2 regions of the Planococcus sp. MB-3u-03 genome follow, and region 2 is predicted to be linked to the other one. Evidence: riboswitches for the same ligand, from Rfam matches in the RefSeq annotation. Region 2 holds a riboswitch; the other holds the start of a gene.
The links. Region 2 has a riboswitch for cobalamin ahead of CW734_RS14460 (ABC transporter substrate-binding protein). Riboswitches for the same ligand answer to the same signal wherever they lie in the genome.
Positions count from the first base shown of each region.

Region 1: it holds a riboswitch for cobalamin, as region 2 does, so the genes downstream of both, CW734_RS05375 (hypothetical protein) here and CW734_RS14460 (ABC transporter substrate-binding protein) in region 2, are expected to answer to the same signal.

Region 1 covers NZ_CP025135.1:824,081-829,409, forward strand. The annotation lists gene CW734_RS05355 (thiamine pyrophosphate-dependent dehydrogenase E1 component subunit alpha) at 1-253, shown strand, start outside; gene CW734_RS05360 (alpha-ketoacid dehydrogenase subunit beta) at 277-1,299, shown strand; gene CW734_RS05365 (biotin/lipoyl-containing protein) at 1,313-1,762, shown strand; gene CW734_RS05370 (ABC transporter substrate-binding protein) at 1,942-2,901, opposite strand; gene CW734_RS05375 (hypothetical protein) at 2,898-3,428, opposite strand; cobalamin riboswitch at 3,609-3,788, opposite strand; gene CW734_RS05380 (MerR family transcriptional regulator) at 4,196-4,936, shown strand.
Region 2 covers NZ_CP025135.1:2,636,214-2,641,542, forward strand. The annotation lists partial or broken gene CW734_RS14450 (adenosylcobinamide amidohydrolase) at 1-598, opposite strand, end outside; gene CW734_RS14455 (FecCD family ABC transporter permease) at 599-1,591, opposite strand; gene CW734_RS14460 (ABC transporter substrate-binding protein) at 1,584-2,561, opposite strand; cobalamin riboswitch at 2,909-3,090, opposite strand; gene argS (arginine--tRNA ligase) at 3,135-4,796, opposite strand; gene CW734_RS14470 (YwiB family protein) at 4,793-5,203, opposite strand.

The DNA.
Region 1 (5,329 bases), 1.6 Mb from region 2:
TTTCCGTTTCCTCGGCCATTTCCAGGGCGATCCCGAGTTATACCGGGACAAGGAAGAAGTGCCGGGACTGCGGGCGCGCGACCCGATCATGAAACTGCGCCAGCAGCTCTTGGATGCGGAACATGTGAATGAACCGGAACTGGAAGAAATCGAAACACGCGCCAAACAACAAGTGGACGAAGCCTACCAGTTTGCACGCGACAGCGATTATCCGAAACCTGAAGCCGCATTGGATGACGTCTTTACATCTTAAATCCGGAAAGGAGCCTATCCGAAATGGAGACAGCGAAAAAAAGAATGCTGACGGGCAATAAAGCGATGGCGGAAGCGATTGCCCAGGAGATGGAGAACGACAAAAACGTATTCGTGCTCGGTGAAGATATCGGAAAATACGGCGGCATTTTCGGTTCGACGCAAGGCTTGATGGAAAAATTCGGGCCGGAGCGTGTGCTCGATACGCCAATTTCCGAGACGGCGTTTATCGGTGCGGCGATCGGTGCAGCGGCAGAAGGCATGCGGCCGATTGCAGAATTGATGTTCGTCGATTTCTTCGGCGTCTGCATGGACCAGATCTATAACCATATGGCGAAAATCCCGAATATGGCGGGCGGCAATGTGCGCCTCCCGATGGTGCTCATGACTTCGGTCGGCGGCGGTTATAGCGATGCTGCGCAGCATTCCCAGACTTTGTATGCGACATTTGCGCATATGCCGGGGATGAAAGTGGTCGCACCGAGCACGCCACATGACTTAAAAGGCATGATGACGTCCGCGATACGCGACGACAATCCGGTCGTTTTCATGTTCCATAAATCACTTCAAGGACTCGGGTGGATGGACCAGCTCGATTATGCGGTCGGCCATGTGCCGGAAGAATCGTATACCGTGCCGCTCGACAAAGCGAATGTCATGCGGGAAGGCAAAGACGTAACCATCGTCGGCATCCAGATGATGACGCATTATGCGATGGAAGCGGCAGAGCGATTGGCACAAGATGGCATCGAAGCGGAAGTCATCGACCTGCGATCCTTGGCGCCGATCGATAAAGATACCATCCTCAATTCAGTGAAGAAAACGCATCGGCTGGTCGTCGTCGATGAGGATTACCGCTCGTATGGCATGACAGCTGAAATCGCGGCCATCGTCTCGGAAGAAGCGCTCTATGAACTTGAATCGCCGATCAAGCGCCTGGCGATTCCGGATGTGCCGATTCCGTACAGCCATGTGCTGGAAGATTTCGTCTTGCCGGGGCCGGATAAAATCGTCGAGACAGTCAAGCAGATGATGGATGAAGCGTAAAGGAGGCGATTGGATGCATGATGTGACTTTGCCGAAGCTGTCTGAAGATACCGATGAGAGCTTGATTGTCCTGTGGTTCGTTGATGAAGGCGATTACGTCGAAGAAGGCGCCGTGCTGTGTGAAGTGCAGACGGAAAAAGCGGTGTCTGAAATCCGTGCCGAAACGGGTGGGACGGTGAAGAAAATCCACGTGAAGCGCGGAGATTCCGCCAAAGCTGGTACATTGCTTGCAGTCATCGACCCAAAAGGACAAGCTGCCGAGAACACGGGGGCTTCTGAAAAAGTCCATCTCGAACAGGCGGAGGAAAACGAAGCGTCACAAGAGACAGCGAGCTTTACCCGCGTGTCGCCAAGACTTCGCCATCTCGCGAAAGAACTGGACGTTAAACTTGAAGACGTCAATGGGACTGGAAAGGGCGGGGCGATAACCGAGCAGGACATCCGCGATGAAGCGGGATTATGAATAGAAAAAAGGCGTAACCGACTTAATCGGTTGCGCCTTTTTTATTGATGAGTAGACTATTCATTCCCTCTGAAACAGAGTGAGAGCAGGACTTGCGCCGTTATGATGCAGGACTTTATAAACAGTGAAATAGCTTAGGGAATGTCTGTGCTTGTTGAGTGAAGCGCAAATGAATAAACTTATTCCATCAATTCCGGATAAACCGTTTCCGCAACTAACTGCACCGCTTCACCGATGCGCGGCCCAGGGCGGGAAGTGATGTCGGAATCGATGAAATGCACTTCGTCATTCTCAATCGCCTCCACATCCGACCAGCTGTCGCGCGCTTCGATATCACCGACGGCATCTTCCACGTAAGACACGGTCGTCAAGATGACTTCGGGATCGCGGGTGATGACTTCTTCTTCAGAGATATTCGGCCAGCCTTCCAGGTCCTCGAAGACATTGGTCACTTGGGCGTGGTTTAGGATTTCCTGCATGAACGTCGATTTACCGGTTGTGTAAATTTCAGGGGACGGGCTGATTTCCACGTACACTTCTTTTTGCTCTTCGACCGCTGCAAGGCGTTCTTGGACATCTTCGATTTGCGTTTGGATGCCTTCGATCACTTCAGCGCCTTTTTCTTCCTTGGCAAGAACAGAGGCGATTTGTTCGATATCGCCGTATACTTCATCGAATGAAGTAGCCGATTCGATAACGAATACCGGAATGTCGGCATCTTCAAGTTGGGAAAGGGCAGGCGGTGCCTCGCCGGTTGAATAAGCCAAAACGACATCCGGGTCGAGCTGGATGATTTTCTCGGCATTGAATTCCACGGAATCACTGACGCGTTCGATGTCCTGTGCCGCTTCCGGGTAGTTGTCATAGTCGGTAACGCCGACCAATTGATCGCCGGAATCGAGTGCAAAGACGATCTCGGTGTTGCTCGGGATGAGCGACACGATCGTTTCAGGCGCTTGCTCGAATTCGAGTTCTTCGCCGCGGTCATCGGTGACCGTGTACGGTGCGTCGCTTGCAGTTTCAGTTGGCGTTTCTTCTGTTGTTTCGTCTGTTGCCGGTACTTCGGCAGTATCATCTTGGCAAGCACCGAGTGTTAAAGAGAGTGGAATGCTGAGTAAGAGAAATGATTTGATTTTCACGAGTGAGTCTCCTTTTTCTTCATGCGTTTTGTTGGATAGGATTTGCTGACGAATGGGATTTCATCGACGCCGTGCTGCTTATTGGCATACACGGCCATGACAAAAAAGACATTGGCGAGCAGGTTGGCATAGTCCATCAAATGCTCCGGCACTTCGCGCTCAAGCATCACATGGTGCAGGGCGCGGACGGACTTTTTCGCTTCGCTGCGGCAGACGTGAAGAATGCACGCAGCGTGGGTTCCTTGCGGCAGGACGAACTGGCCGATTTCCTCTTTCACTTCCGCCACGTAGCGGTCGTACAAGTCGCTGAGCTCGGCGAGGTCTTGTTCGGTAATCGCGAGTTTCCCGCGCACCGAGCCGTTCAAGTGATAAACCATCGGCTGCAGGCAGCGCAAATCATCGATGATTTGCGGGACATCGTTGACCGCGATGGCTTCGCCGATCCGTGTCGTCAAGGAATCGGTGCGGATCTCGAAATCGACCGTCGAAGCGCTTTCCCGCATGAACGGGTAGCACAGGTAGCGCATGTTTTTTTTTCATTTGTTCACCTCCTGGATAGAATCCGTAAATATCAGCAGACGTATCGCTTTCAAAAAGAGACAAAAAAAGCCACTCTCAACGAAGAGAGTGGCACGATTGCGAATATCCAGCACAAGGCTGTCCATAGGAAAAAGTTGCCGTAGATCCTCTTATCTTCCGAAGAGCAAAAATACGTTCAGAAAAAGGTAGGTCTCCTGGCTTGTGCATCGCTTTACTCTAAGGCCTTCCCGGGTCTCCCCAGTGGCATCTCTTATTTCATACGCACTTACAGTTGCGGAAACAGCTCCGGATTTTCACCGGATTCCCTGTTACGCTGACGAATCAGCACCTTTTCCCTGCATGATTATTTACTTAGTTTCAGTGTAGCACTTTTGATTTGGATTTAGGAGAGGAGAATGAAATTGTTTGGAGCTTGAATAAAGGTTACAGGGGAGGCACCGCGTCGGCCGCTTTGGGCATGGCTCCGTACATAGGCGAATGGATCATAATCAGTATTTCACTAGGAGTTGAAAAACGTTCGTAAAAGTCATCGAGAACCAGCGAACGTTCGTAAAGTGTTTTGGTATGTTTACGAACATTTTTCGCGCTTTATTAAGCTGTTTTGAGAGCGTTCGGAAAAGTGTACTTTTACGAACGGTTTTTGGACTAAGGGTCCATATGCTTATAAAATTTACAGAAAAGTTTATACCGCCTGTTGACTCTTCCGTTTACGGCAGAGTTATACTAATAATGAAAGCACAAACGGAGGTGGCTTATGTATAGTATTGGGAAAGTGGCAAAAGAATTAAACCTGACTGTTCGAACACTGCGCTATTACAATGAAATCGATCTATTAACACCTTCCCGAATTGCAGATTCAGGTTATCGTTATTATTCAAAAGAAGATATTCTAATTCTGCAGCGGGTTATCGCTTTAAAGAAACTAGGATTTCAATTAGAACAGATCAAATCTATTTTAAATGAAAATGACTGGGAGGACATTTTTGAAGAGCAATTGATTATTATTGCAAAAGAAAAAGCACACCTTGATTATCTGGAAAAAATGCTCAGGTTAACCCAGCAACTATCTTTTATTGAACAAGACATTAGTTGGACCAACCTATTCCAATACATAGGGCAAACGGGAGAAGATCAAGTTAAGCAAATGGCTTATTTGAAAGAATACTTTAGTGAAAAAGAAAGGAAGGTTTTTAACAATCCCCTATTTCATATGGGTGAGAAGGAATCTATGGACATAGTTTACTTATTGAGAACAGCCAGGGAACAAAAGCATGAAAACCCAAGCTCGATGAAATCTCAGACCTTGGCTAGAAAACTTATATTGTTCCTTGACGAAGCGTTTAACAGTGATAAAGCACTAATTGAAAAGTATTGGAGCCTACAAAAGGAAGCACCAGAAAAAGCCGGATTAATCTTTTTGGAAGAAAACGTAATTGAATACATTGATAAAATCATAGATTTTTACGAAGTAAACGAGTTGAAGAAGGAGAAGTAAATTGAACTGGAGCAATGAGCGGAAGCGTTATAATGCTGAACGGACAAAGTCGGAAAAGAAATTTCTAGATTGGCACGCAAAAAAAGGGAGGAAAGACATGATAACTACATCTAAGAACTCTTACTTAACTTATACAACCCTAGTCATTCTAATAGTGTCCTCTATATGGATTGTTCTATCAAATAACGGGCGTATTATTGTAAGTGCAGATTTTGATGATTCACTTTTACTGTGGCGGCACTGGTTAATAGTCGGGATACCTTTTATTGTTTTATATTTTTTACCATATAAAAACCCAAAATCCCCCTGCTTACATGAGGGGGAAAAACAGACTCTAAAGGCACAAACGCATTATCTATTGTTTACTGCTCTTTTATATTTTCTCGCTTTAAT
Region 2 (5,329 bases):
TGATGTCATGGAAGATGGAGATGATCGTCAATTCTTTTTCGATCGCCTGTTTTTTAATGGTATCCAGCAATTCTTTCTGGTGGTTGATATCGAGATGGTTGGTCGGCTCGTCAAGAAGCAGGACCGCCGCATTTTGCGCCAAGGCTTGCGCTACGAAGACGCGCTGTTGTTCGCCTCCGGACATCTCTTCAAGTAATGTCGATTCGTAGTGGCTGATGTCCATGAGCTTCATCGCTTCCTGGACTGCCGCTTCATCTTCTTCGGACCAAGACGAAAACCAACCGCTTTGGTGCGGGTACCTGCCGAGAGAAACCGTTTCACGGACAGTGTGTGAAAAAGCATGCGCGTGCAGCTGCGGCAAGACCGCCATCTTGCGGGCCAATTCCTTAGCTGGGAAATCGCCAACCGGCTTGCCGTCGATCCGGACAACGCCGGCTGTCGGCTCCAAGACGCCGCTGATTAATTTCATCAAGGTGGATTTGCCGCTGCCATTCGGTCCCAGTATGCCGAGCATGCGGCCTTTTTCAACACCGAATGAAATGCGATCGACAATTTTCTTGTCGCCATAGCCGCCTGACAACTTTTCAATTTGCAACATTTAAAGCCCTCCTCTGCGCTGTCGGAAAAAGATGAATGCAAAGACCGGCGCCCCGATAAACGCAGTGATCACGCCAATCGGCAATTCGGTCGGTGAAATGATTGTCCGCGCCACCAGGTCGCAAACGATCAAAAGTGCGGCCCCGTTGATGAACGATAACGGCAGGACATGGCGGTGGTCAGAGCCCCATATGAGGCGCGTGATATGCGGAACGACCAGGCCGACAAAGCCGATTGTCCCGGAAACGGCAACTGCAGATCCGGTCAGGACCGAGCCGCCGATCAAAATCGCCATCTTGCTCCTCTTGACGTCCACGCCAAGATGCTGTGCACGTTCTTCCCCGAACAGCATCGCGTTTAATTCCCGGCGGTAAAGCCATAAGACGAATGAACCAACCAGTACAAACGGCAGCGCCATCTGGACATAGGGCCAGCCGCGCATCGATACGCTGCCAAGCAGCCAGCCGATGATCTGCCGCAATTCTTCACCGGTCAACGCGATCATCAAAGACATGATCGACCCCAGGAATGAACTGAAGATGATGCCAGTCAAAATAACTGTTTCCATCTTCATCGAACGATCGACAAGCCGCGCAAAGCCCATGACGGCGAGCATCGTGATCAATGCGCCGATCATGCTGATGACCGGCAAGGTGAACAGGCCAAGAAATGGAATGGAGATGCCGAAAAAAAGCGTCATCACGGCACCGACAGCGGCACCGGACGACACTCCCAAAGTATATGGATCAGCGAGCGGGTTTTTCAGCAAGCCTTGAAAAGCTGCGCCCGCAATCGCAAGTGCCGCACCGACTAGTCCCGCAAGCACCACACGCGGCATGCGGATATTCCATAAGATGTTCGCCGCGGCTTCGTCCGATGAAGGATTCCAGATAACCGCCGGTGAAATCGGTACCGTCCCGACCGTCACGCCGAGCACTACTGCCCCGCCCAATAAAATTAGGGAGACTACATAGGCGAGTGCAGATTTACTCACTGAAGGTCTCCGGATAAATCACTTCTGCCAATGTCATCAAGCCTTCCGTCAAACGCGGGCCTGGGCGCGTGACAGTATCAGGGTTCAATTCATGAATGGCATCTTCTTGCACAGCCGTCACATCTGCATAACCGCTGCGCTCTTTGATCAATTCAGCAGCATTTTCGATATAACCGCCTTCTGTGGTGATGATGATTTCAGGGTTTGCCGCAACAACTGCTTCCGGATCCATGCTGATCCAGCCTTCTTCGCCTCCTGCGACATTTTCAGCTTGAATCATTGTCAGCATTTCATGGATGAACGTACCTGTACCGGCTGTATAAAGTTCCGGTTCGCTGCCAATCTCTACGAAGACCGATTTGGATTCGTCGACACCAGCCGCCAGTTCTTCAACTTCCGCGACTTGCGCTTCCATTTCCTCGATTAACCCGTCTGCTGCTTCCACTGCGCCTGACACTTGGCCGATGACGGAAATCGTTTCATATACTTCATCAAATGTTTCTGCGTTTTCTACGACAAAGACATTCAATCCGGCATCACGCAGCTGCTGATATCCTTCAGTTCCCATGCCAAGCCCTGATTCATGGGCCAAAACGACATCCGGCTGCAGGCTGATGATTTTCTCTACATTGAATTCTTGGCCGCCGATTTTTTCTAGATCTGCTACTTCTTCCGGATAATTGTCGAAATCCGAAACGCCGACCATTTTTTCGCCCAGCCCAAGCTCATAGGCGATTTCTGTATTAGAAGGAATCATCGAAACAAATGATTCCGGTTCTTCTTCGATGACTACTTCATCGCCCATTGCATCGACTAAGGTAACCGGGAATTCCGCTTCCGCTACTTCCGACGGCGGTTCAGCCGGTGTTTCTACATCTTGATCTTCGACAGGTGCCGCTTCGTCGCCGCATCCAGCCAGTACAATTGCGGCCATTCCTGCAGCCGTCCCGAATTTCCATATATTTTTCATCCTTATTCCTCCTGGTGTTTTGTTTTTTCCCTACCAAGCGCTCGCTCGGGGGCTCACAGGATGTGAGTCAGCTAAGCGTTGCGACAGGACGTCGCGCATTTAGCTTAGCCTCCATTCAGCCGCTTACGCTTTTCTTGGTGGCTAGTTCCAGCGCCTAGCTCCTCGGGTCATAAGCCACTCTGGCTGTGCGGCAAAAAGCGCCGCTTCGCCAGATTGTCTTATGCCTGTCGGAGCTGAACAGCCGCTTCCACATTTCATTAAAAAAGTCCCCTGCATAAAGGATGCAGAGGACTTACAGGACGGGTTCGCAAAAAACAAGCGCGTCCGGCCTGTCCTCGCAAGCTTTCGGTTCGGTGTTCATGAAGGCAGGTCTCCTGGCTTGTGGTCATCGCTTGCTGCGCCTTCCCGGGATCTCCTAGTGGCCTTGCAGTTTGCTCTCACATACAGTGGCGGGACCGCGCCGGAATTGCACCGGCTTCCCTTTTAACTCATGTTCTTAGACATAAGCACCTTCATGATTGCTATTCAGTTGATTTGATGACTCCATTATACACCGAAAGCTCTAGTTGTCTTCTACATTTTTTCAGGAGCTTGGACGCCGACTGTCTTCAAGGCATTTGCGAGTGTCGTCTTAACCCCTTCGATCAGGGCAAGGCGCGAACGCGTCAATTCTTCATTGCTAGCATCCAATACTTTATTGGCGTTATAGAAACTGTGGAAGTTCGACGCCAGTTCATGGATATAAGTCGTGACGCGGTGAGGCGCACGGAGTTTTGCAGCATCTGCGATGACTTGTGGGAAATCGCCGATTTTCTTCAATACTTCGATTTCCTTTTCGTCCGTCAACAGCTCCAGATGCTCAGTCGAAGCGGTGAAGTTCTGCTCCGCTGCCTGGCGCAAGATCGAGCAGATGCGCGCATGTGCGTACTGGGAATAATAAACCGGGTTTTCGTTGGACTGGGAAACGGCCAAATCCAAGTCGAAATCCATATGGGAATCGCCGGAGCGCATCGCAAAGAAATAACGGACCGCGTCTAGGCCGACCAAGTCGACCAATTCGCGCATCGTCACGGCTTTACCGGTACGTTTGCTCATTTTCATTTTCTCGCCGTCTTTATACAATTGCACCATTTGGATGATGCTCACTTCAAGCGTATCGCGGTCGTAGCCAAGCGCTTCGATTGCTGCTTTCATGCGTGGGATGTAGCCGTGGTGGTCAGCTCCCCAAATATTGATGAGCTTGTCGAAACCGCGCTGGATTTTGTCTTCGTGGTAAGCGATATCCGGTGTCAGATACGTATACGTGCCGTCGTTTTTGATGAGCACGCGGTCTTTGTCATCACCGAATGTCGTCGAGCGGAACCAAGTCGCGCCGTCTTCTTCGTAGATATGGCCATTGTCGCGCAGTTTTTTCAATGCTGCGTCGATCTTGCCGTTTTCGTAAAGGGATGTTTCCGAATACCACACATCAAAATGGACGCGGAAATCTGCCAAGTCTTTCTGCAATTTCGCAAGCTCCACTTTCAAGCCGTGTTCACGGAATGCTTTATAGCGTTCTTGTTCTGTCATATGAAGGAATTTATCGCCGTGCTCTTCAACGAGTGCCGCAGCGATATCGATGATGTCCTGTCCGCGGTAGCCGTCTTCAGGCATGCTTTCGCCTTTGCCAAGCGCTTCGAAATAGCGTCCTTCGATCGATAGCGCCAAATTATTGATCTGGTTGCCTGCATCGTTGATGTAGTATTCACGGGACACGTCATAGCCGGCAAGATCCAGGATATTGCACATGGAATCGCCAACAGAGGAACCGCGTGCGTGACCCAGATGAAGATCGCCTGTCGGGTTCGCAGAGACGAACTCGACTTGGACGCGCTGGCTGTTGCCGGAGTTCGAGCGGCCATACTCTTCGCCTTGCTCAAGTACAGTTTTGATGACATCGTTCAAATAATCTTTTTTGATGATGATGTTGATGAAGCCAGGGCCTGCGATTTCGACTTTTTCGATATTCGCTGACTGGGTGTCCAAGTTTTCCACGATGGCTTCTGCGATTGCGCGCGGCGGCTTTTTCGCAAGACGCGTCAATTGCATGGCCACGTTTGTTGCGTAATCGCCGTTCGCTTTATCTCTCGGCGATTCCAATTGGACCTGAACCGGTTCTTCTGTAAGTCCCGCTTTTTGGACCGCTTCGGCGATCGCCTGTTTAATGTTTTGCTGTACTTGTTCTACTGCGTTCATTTGGTTCCCTCCGTAAACTGTATTTCCATTTCGTATTCGCCGGCAAAATCGTTTCCGAGCGCTAAGTCATAGCGCACTTTGAAACGGCTTTCCGTCATGATGAGTTCATGTGCTTTGGTCGTGAGCATGAACGATTCTTCCCCGTGGCGCAAATTGCCGGTCTGTTCCTTATCCAACAGAAACGGCAGGCGCATCTGCAAACCTCCGCTGCGCATCACGACCGCATCCGTTTCACCGAGTTTGACCGTTGTCCGGATATCGAGATCATCTTGCCGCTCATCGTATTGCAGATAGCGGCGTCCATTTTTCACGGTCAGAACGCCTTCTGAACGCAGTTCCATCACTTGATCTTCAGCACCCGGCTGGCGGATGATCGTCGTCAATTTGATTTTCACCGATTTCTTCATGTGCATCCGCCTTTCCGATAAATAATAACCTTTTCATTATAGCCCGATTGGCGCCGTTTTTTCAATCTAATCCGAGCCAGCTCCTCCGATGCTTCTATAAATGACAAAGGGCTTTCCATTGCCGTG